DNA from 2 places in the Pseudoalteromonas rhizosphaerae genome. Region 2 is predicted to be linked to the other one. Evidence: predicted binding sites of a transcription regulator. Region 2 holds the regulator's gene; the other holds the start of a gene.
What was found. Region 2 encodes sigma-54, which starts transcription at its own class of promoters, with help from an activator protein. Its sites were predicted from a motif close to GTTGGCACGNNNNTNGNNT; they were not measured.
Positions count from the first base shown of each region.

Region 1: PVK79_RS15875 (ferritin-like domain-containing protein) is a predicted target of sigma-54. The motif match lies at 1,175-1,193, and genes of this name have one in related genera.

Region 1 covers NZ_CP118496.1:3,688,011-3,692,516, forward strand. The annotation lists gene aceK (bifunctional isocitrate dehydrogenase kinase/phosphatase) at 1-120, shown strand, start outside; gene PVK79_RS15870 (LysR family transcriptional regulator) at 136-1,074, shown strand; gene PVK79_RS15875 (ferritin-like domain-containing protein) at 1,242-1,685, shown strand; gene PVK79_RS15880 (ExbD/TolR family protein) at 1,901-2,296, shown strand; gene PVK79_RS15885 (TonB-dependent receptor plug domain-containing protein) at 2,353-4,506, opposite strand, start outside.
Region 2 covers NZ_CP118496.1:5,064,896-5,069,401, forward strand. The annotation lists gene kdsC (3-deoxy-manno-octulosonate-8-phosphatase KdsC) at 1-347, shown strand, start outside; gene lptC (LPS export ABC transporter periplasmic protein LptC) at 344-898, shown strand; gene lptA (lipopolysaccharide transport periplasmic protein LptA) at 888-1,421, shown strand; gene lptB (LPS export ABC transporter ATP-binding protein) at 1,418-2,143, shown strand; gene PVK79_RS22120 (RNA polymerase factor sigma-54) at 2,210-3,706, shown strand; gene hpf (ribosome hibernation promoting factor) at 3,735-4,022, shown strand; gene ptsN (PTS IIA-like nitrogen regulatory protein PtsN) at 4,027-4,479, shown strand.

The sequences.
Region 1 (4,506 bases), 1.4 Mb from region 2:
ACACATCCAGAACTATTAGACGTCGCATTTTGGCAGCAAGCGCAACGAAATATAAAAGCAGGGGTCGTTAGCCATATCTACCCTTATCCAGCAGCGCAGCGTTTTATCCATCAATGGTAGACGAAAGGACACACAATGAATATCAGTAAAATAGATTTAAACTTACTCGTTTATCTCGACACCTTATTACGCGAATGTAATGTTACTCGCGCCGCAAACCAGCTTAGCATTACACAGCCGGCCATGAGTAATGGTTTAAAACGTTTACGTAACCTGTTTAACGATCCGATCTTAGTACGCACCAGTGATGGTATGGTGCCCACTGAACGAGCTATTGAATTGCAGCCGGTGATCCGTGGCATCTTAATGACATTAGAAGAAACGCTTGCACCAAACCGTGAATTTGAAGCCAGCCAAAGCAAACGGGTATTTAGGATTATGGCCAGTGACTATGCTGCCAGCACCTTAGCACCTAAGCTACTGAGTAAATTACACGATGAAGCGCCGGATACCACACTCGATATTCTCACTCCAAGTGATGTTACTTTTCATGATGTAGAAAACGGTAAAGTTGATATGGCAATAAATCGTTTCGAAAACCTACCGCAGTCGTTTCATCACAAACGTATTTGGAAAGATAGCTTTTGTTGTTTAGTAAAAGCTGACAACCCGATCATTGAAAATTTTAGCCTCGATAGTTATTTAAAAGCTCGTCATATTTGGGTAAGTAAAACAGGTTTTGGTGTCGGGGTTGGTATGGATCCTAAAGACGTACAAAAACTTGGCTGGGTTGATGAAGCGCTCGCCCACTTTGGTAAACACCGAAATATTGCCACATTCACCCGTAATTACCACGTTGCAATACATCTAGCGAAAGAGAAGAACCTGATTGCGACACTCCCTTCAAAAGCCGCTAATATTTATTTAGATGATCCCGGTTTGCAAATTCTGGAGCCTCCCTTCCCTATACCACCATTTGAGTTAGATATGATTTGGAGCCCATTACTTCACAGGGATGCCAGTCATATTTGGTTACGCCAAAAAGTAGCCGAAGTTGCAGATGAATTAAAGTAACGCTCTTACAAAAGCCCTGTAAAATTTGCTTACTGGTATTTTCAAGTAAGCAAACATAAATTTAAAAGTATTAATTATCATGATGTTAAAATAATTTAAAAATGGAATGGCAATTGCTTTAAGTTACTTGAACTTTAATATTCATTTAACTTAAAGAGGTCAATATTATGAATGCCCAGCAAGGAAACGAAGTAAATCATATCACTGACATTATCCAAGTAATGAACAGCGGCATCGACTTTTATGAAAAGGCGCAGGAAAAAGTACAAGATCCAGCCATTGGTGCGCTATTTCAGCGTATGATAGACGCACGTAAAGTCAGCGTTGAAAACCTACAGCCTTACGCTATTAATCAGCAAGGTGAACGAGAAGATGGTTCGTCTTTTGCTGTTGAAGCTCGCCGAGCATATACCGCACTGATCACAAAATTTAGTGCCAACAACGACCAAATTTATGTCAAAGAGCTTGAAGAAGTGGAAGATAAAACACTTGAAGAAATTAAAGCTGCCATGAAAAAACCACAACCGCACGATTGTGAAGCCGCCCTCGCTAAAGTATTACTGACCATGCAAAGCTGTCATACGGAGATGAGCCGTATGCAGAAGCATTAACCACAATGCTTAAATGAAAGCCCAGCCACGCGCTGGGCTTTTTTATGCTCATAATTATAGTTAAATGATTTTTATAACAAAATAATGCAAATAATTAATAAAAACAGCATATTTATTTAACCACAGCATGATTTTAATCGTCTAGGCTTATTAATAGGTACCTACTATCCCGCTGTGGCGCCGCAGCATTTTATCAAAAATAACAAGGTTCCATTATGAGAAATAAACAACATGTAAACCCACAAAACGCTGACGTTGATATGACGCCGATGCTTGATATTGTATTTATACTTTTAATATTTTTTATTGTTACAACTTCATTTGTAAAACCTGTGGCAATAGAGCTGCAACGGCCTGTAGATAAACCCAGTATTGATAAACAAACTAAAAGTGCTCATTTTAGTATTGACCAAAGCAATGCGGTGTATTTTGCGGGGCGATTAATTGACTTAAACCAAGTTGCCACTAACCTTGCGATGTTTGCTGCGAAGTATAATATCGCCACAGTACAAATAGCCGCTGACGAGAACAGTACGCATCAAACTTTAATGACAGTAATGAATAATATCAAAGAGTATGATAACTACCCCATCGCACTCACATCACACTAAAAGCAAAAAAAGGGCCAGACGGCCCTTCAAAACTAAATAACGTAGGAGAAGTTATTTTAGAATCGGTATTCAGCACCTACATAGTAGTAAGCACCGTTAAAACCAAATGGTGCTGAACGGCGTGAGTACTCAAATACACCGGTTGAACTGATAATAGTATTACCAGAAGCATCAACAATTGTGCCTGAGCGAGAATTACCTATGGTATTTTTATCAGGGTAAACGTCAAATAAATTGTTTGCACCAATATTTAGTGACAAGTTATCTGTGACAAAATAGTTTACTTTTACATCGGTAAGAATTTCAGCGCCGTAAGTCTGGCGACCGCCATCTTCAACCGTGTATTCGCCATAACGATTTAGCGATAAGTTTACCGTCCAATCTTCAAGGCGATATAATGCACTTAAGTTTACTCTGTCTTGTGGTTGCCATTCTTCGATGATTGAGGTTTCTTGCGAAGAAAATACATCTTCGACAGGGATAGTTTCCAAACCACTGCCCGCAGGAGTAAATAAATCAACCACATCGGTTTCAGTAAAGTTAGCCGCTAATGTAAAATCTAGAGTACCGCCTAAGCCTTCCGTGTTCCATGTCGCAACAAAATCCACACCTTGCGTTTCGGTATCTGCACCATTTAAGAAAAACTGCCCTGCACCTGCGCCAGAACTAACCAATGCAGCATCTAGCGTTGATGACAACCCTTTACCTAAACGGTTACTGATCACAATACGGTCGTCAATATCAATTGAATAATAATCAACGGTAACATTAATATTATCCGTCACGTTATACACAATACCTAAGCTCATGTTTTGTGACTTTTCTTCTTTAAGTTTTGGAATACCAATACTCTGTGCAAGCGTGCTGTCGTTTCTAAAAGTACCAACTTCTTCTGCAATTAGATCGCCATTAGGACCAACTACAAACTGGGTACTGATATTATTGAAATACAATTGCTGCATTGATGGTGCTCTAAAACCAGTACTCACCGCACCGCGCAGTGAAACGTCATCAGTCACCGACCAGTTACCCGCTAACTTAAAGTTAACCGTATCACCAAAGCCTTTGTAGTTATCGTAACGCAGTGCGCCAGAGATAATTACATCATCAATAATGTAAGTTTCAGCATCAAGGTAAAACGAAATCACATCACGTGATTCATCCACAGAAGATTCCGGCGATGAACCACCAAAACCTTGTGTACCACCTGCTGCATTTTCGCTGCCAATACCACCGCTCATACCATCGTAAATATTAACACCATTATTAGTATCATAATCACGGTAAGCGTATTCACTGCCTTCTAAAATACGATATTCATCGGTGCGAAGCTCGGCACCCATTGCCAGTGAAAAATTATCATAGTCTTGTGTAAAATCAAGATTGATTGTTTGCAGTGATAACTCCATGCCATACGCATACGCTTGGCGAGGAATAGTGGCACGAATATCATCAGCACTTAAACCTTGATCATAACGTAACAAATTAGCGTATGAACCATTGATAGTGTCACTAGTGGTATAATCGATGCTGTTTTCACCATAGGTGTATGACAGGTCAAGACTAGAGCTATTATCAAACTCTTTTTTAAAGCCAAAGTTATACGAGATATCATCAATGGTGGTGTTGATCATTGGCAAAAAGCCCATCGGGATCACCGCATCACCATCTTGTAAAACTGGGTTGCCATCAGCATTGGCATTATGACGGAAGAACGCCGCTGATTCATTATCACGAGTTGAGTAAGTAATAAAACCATATAACTCGCCACCTGCTAGTTCATATCCAGAATTCACAGTTAAAGCAAATTGTTGCGAGTCTGCATCGCCAATTCTAAACGTATCACGTGGTGCAGTCAGCTCACGAGGATCGCCCGCTAACAGCGTGCCATCATCAAGCTCTGTGCAACCATAAAACTGGCAAGAGCCATGTAAACCGGCACGATTTGTAGGTGCACGGTCGCGGTAGTTGATAGTGGTATTTAAATAACCATCATCGCCTAAGGCAAAGCCTTTATTAAAATCAACCGTAACGGTTTCGCCATCACCTTCAGAATACTGGCCATAATTAACCGCGGCTTTACCGCCTTCATCAGCATCTTTTAATACGATGTTGATAACACCCGCAATCGCATCTGAACCATATTGCGCAGCCGCACCATCACGTAATACTTCGATACGTTTAATTGCAGCAGCTGGGATCGCATTCAT
Region 2 (4,506 bases):
TGATCACCGGTCGTCATTCACAGATAGTTCAGCAACGGATGACTAGCCTGACAGTACCGCATATTTACCAAGGTCAAGAAAACAAGTTGCAAGCTTATCAACAGCTCAAAGATAAATTGCAGTTAACCGATGAACAAATCGCTTACATAGGCGATGACGGACCTGACTTGCCGGTAATGGAATTAGTTGGTTTTGCGGTGGCAGTAAATGATGCTCACCCTTTGATCAAGCGAGTTTCACATTATACAACCATGCTCCCTGGTGGTTTTGGAGCAGTGCGTGAACTCACTGATTTATTAATGCTCGAAAATGGTAAATCATTAACTAGCGAAGGCACAAGCTCATGAATAGTGCGCGTTTAATATTATGCGTATTATTTGTCGGCTGTATGGTATGGCTGTGGTATCCGTATTTTTATCAAAGCACTGCCATAACACAAAACCAAGAAGATATAATAGCAAAACCTGATTATACTGCGGTGGCATTAAAACAAACCGCGTTTGATGAACAAGGTAAAATTAGCCACAAAGTAACAGCTGCAAAAATGGAACTTTACCAACAGTTAGGGTTTACTTACTTTGAACAACCTATTTTTACACTCTATAATCAACAGCAAACGTGGCAAATTAATGCCGATGAAGCCACCCTATATGAAAATCATCAATTAATTTTAGAAGGTAATGTGGTTGCTAAAAACCTGACCAATAATGCCATGATTGAACATATAAACGCAGATAATATTCAGGTTGATATTGAACTACAAACCATGAGTTCAGAACAACCAGTTGAATTAATCGGACCAAATTTAAAGATCACTGGGCGCGGCCTCCATGCCGACTTAAAAGCCGAAGTGGTAGAACTAATTAACCATACGCGAACCATATATTATGACCAATAAATTTGCTCACTTGCTTGTGATACCAAGCTTATTCATTGCCTTTGCAAGCTTTGCTGAAAATACGGCACCACCTGCGGATCAAGTCTCTATCAGTGCTGAAAAGCAGCTTGCCCAACTGAAAGATAATATCGGTATTTTTGAAAAAAATGTTGAAATCATTCATGGTAACCGCCGTATCAAAGCGGATCGACTTGAAGTCCATAAGCGCGAAGATTTAGGCAATAACAAACAATTGCTTGTTGCAACTGGTAACCCTGCTTACTTTGAAGAAAAACAAACTGATGGCACAATAATGAGCGCCAGTGCTGATGAAGTCCGTTACGATGTCGCCAAGCGCTATTTAACGTTAATTGGTAATGCACAAGTCACTCAAGCAGGTCAAAAAATTAATGCCAAAAGCATTACCTATGATATGGACCAACAGCTGATCAGTGCTGAAAAAGGCGCAAGCTCAAACGATCGCGTACACACTATTTTGGTACCTGTTGACAGTAAAAAAGACAAACCTAAAGGGCAGCCATGAGTATATTAAAAGCTGAATTTTTAGCAAAAAGCTATAAAGGTCGCCAAGTTGTAAAAAGCGTGGGTTTAGAAGTTAGCGCAGGCAGCATTGTTGGCTTACTGGGTCCTAATGGCGCAGGTAAAACCACCACTTTTTATATGATTGTGGGTTTAGTACCTAGCGACAAAGGTAAAATAAGTATTGATGATAATGACATCACTTTACTGCCAATGCACAGTCGCGCACGGTTAGGGATTGGCTACTTACCACAAGAATCATCCATCTTTCGTAAGTTAACTGTTTATCAAAACCTGATGGCTATTTTAGAAACTCGTAAAGAGCTGAATAAACAAGCCAGAGAAGAAGCACTAGACAGCTTACTTGATGAGTTTAGCATTCAACATATTCGCGACAGCCAAGGTATGGCATTATCTGGTGGTGAACGTCGTCGAGTTGAAATTGCACGCGCTTTAGCCGCAAATCCAAAATTTATCTTACTTGATGAGCCTTTTGCTGGCGTTGATCCTATTTCAGTGTTAGATATAAAGAAGATTATTGAACACCTTAAAAACCGTGGTATTGGCGTACTTATTACCGACCACAATGTACGAGAAACCCTTGATGTTTGTGAAAAAGCCTACATAGTTTCTCATGGGGAGTTAATTGCATCAGGTACCCCTGAGCATGTACTTGCCGACCAAACAGTCCGCGATGTTTACCTGGGCGAGCAATTTAGGCTATAAAGCCACGCTCGGCTAAGTATCTGCTAGACTTAACGATGATAACAATAAAAGGATTGTTAGAGATACATGAGGCAATCACTCCAGCTGCGCATGGGCCAGCAACTTACAATGACACCACAGCTGCAACAAGCAATTCGCTTATTGCAACTCAGTACATTGGATCTCCAGCAAGAAATTCAAGAAGCACTCGACAGCAATCCATTGTTAGAGCTAGAAGAGCATGAATATTCAGACGACACGGCTGGTAAAAACGAACAAAAACAAGACAACGATGACTTAACTGTTAGTGCATCAGCAGACGACAAGCCCAGCGAATATGAACAAGAAAGTAGCGAAGCATTAAGTAAAGAGACTTTAAGTGACGAAATGGCTATGGACGTCACCTGGGACGAATACATGAGTGCTGCGCCAAATACGTCATCCGGCCCAATGCCTGAAGATGAGTCAATTTATCAAGGTGCTTCAACTGAAACCCTGCACGAATATCTGATGTGGCAATTACAGCTCACACCTTTTAGTCCAACCGATGAAGCTATTGCCATTGCGATTGTTGAAGCTGTTGACGATTCAGGTATTTTAACCTTGAGCTGCGAAGACATCGCAGAGAGCTTAAATCAAGGTAATAACGAAGAAGAAATCGAACTAGACGAAGTGCAAGCAGTGTTAAAACGCATTCAGTTATTTGACCCTGTTGGTATTGCTGCGCGCAGCCTACAAGAATGTTTATGTATTCAATTAAATCAATTTGATCCTGCAACTCCTTGGATTAGCGAGACTAAAATGATTTTAACTGATCATATCGATTTATTAGCTAGTCGTGACTATCGCACTTTGATGAAAAAGACTAAGCTTAAAGAAGATGAGCTGAAAGAAGTAATGACATTGATCCACAGCCTTAATCCAAAGCCTGCGGATACTATAGTACGCGAAGAGTCAGAGTATGTTATACCTGATGTTTCGGTGAAAAAAATTAAAGGTCGCTGGGTGGTTGAACTTAATCCAGACAGCATGCCAAAAATTAGAGTGAACAGCCAATATGCGGCAATGTCACGCTCAGTAAAATCAAGCACTGACAGCCAATTTATACGTTCGCATTTGCAAGAAGCTAAATGGTTTATTAAAAGCCTAGAAAGTCGTAACGAGACGTTACTCAAAGTAACTAACTGCATTGTAAAACAACAGCAGGGATTCTTTGAGCATGGCCCTGAAGCAATGCGACCTATGGTACTAAACGACGTTGCTGAAATGGTTGAGATGCACGAATCAACAATCTCTCGCGTAACGACACAAAAGTACATGCATACCCCCCGTGGTATTTTTGAGTTAAAGTATTTTTTCTCAAGTCATGTAAGCACTGAGAACGGCGGCGAATGCTCTTCGACAGCTATTCGAGCATTGATCAGAAAATTGATCAGTGCAGAAAACTCAGCGAAACCATTGAGTGATAGTAAGATTGCAGATATATTGGCAGAGCAAGGTATCAAAGTAGCTAGACGGACTATTGCAAAATACCGCGAGTCACTGGCTATTCCACCGTCAAATCAACGTAAAAGTTTGATTTAAGGCGTAAAATCACAAGAGGAAAATGCTTATGCAACTAAATTTAACTGGTCGTCACGTAGAAATTACTGATTCATTAAGAGACTATGTAAACAATAAGTTTGCCAAGCTTGAAAGGCATTTTGATCATATCAATAATGTCCATGTTATTCTTGATGTAGAAAAACTAAGCCAAAAAGCAGAGGCCACATTACATGTCAGTGGCGCTGAATTATTTGCCTCGACTGAGCACCAAGACATGTATGCAGCTATTGACGGACTAATCGATAAACTTGATCGTCAAGTAATTAAACACAAAGAGAAGCACGCTCGACACTAACACTATGAAATTAAGCTCACTTATTTGTCAGGACTGCAGTAAAGCTGCGGTCCTTTTTAATAGCAAAAAACGGATCATTGAATTTATAAGCCAATTGGCTCATGAACAACTCCCTCAGCTATCACAACAAGAAATCCTCAACGCACTACTATCGAGAGAAAAACTAGGTAGTACCGGTATTGGTCGTGGTATTGCTATCCCTCATGGCCGTATGAGTGGTGTTGAAAACCCGCTAGCAATAATTTTAGTGAGTGAATCACCGGTTGATTTTGATGCGATTGATAATCGCCCAGTTGATATATTTGTAGCCCTCATCGTACCAGATGGTGACAGCCAACTTCATTTGAAGACGTTAGCCACAATTGCTGATAAACTCAATAACAAAGATTTTTGTAAACAACTACGTAGCGCAAAAACAGACCAAGATTTGTATCATGTAATTGCAGCTCAATCGTAGTCATACCAATTGTATTGTATTGAATTA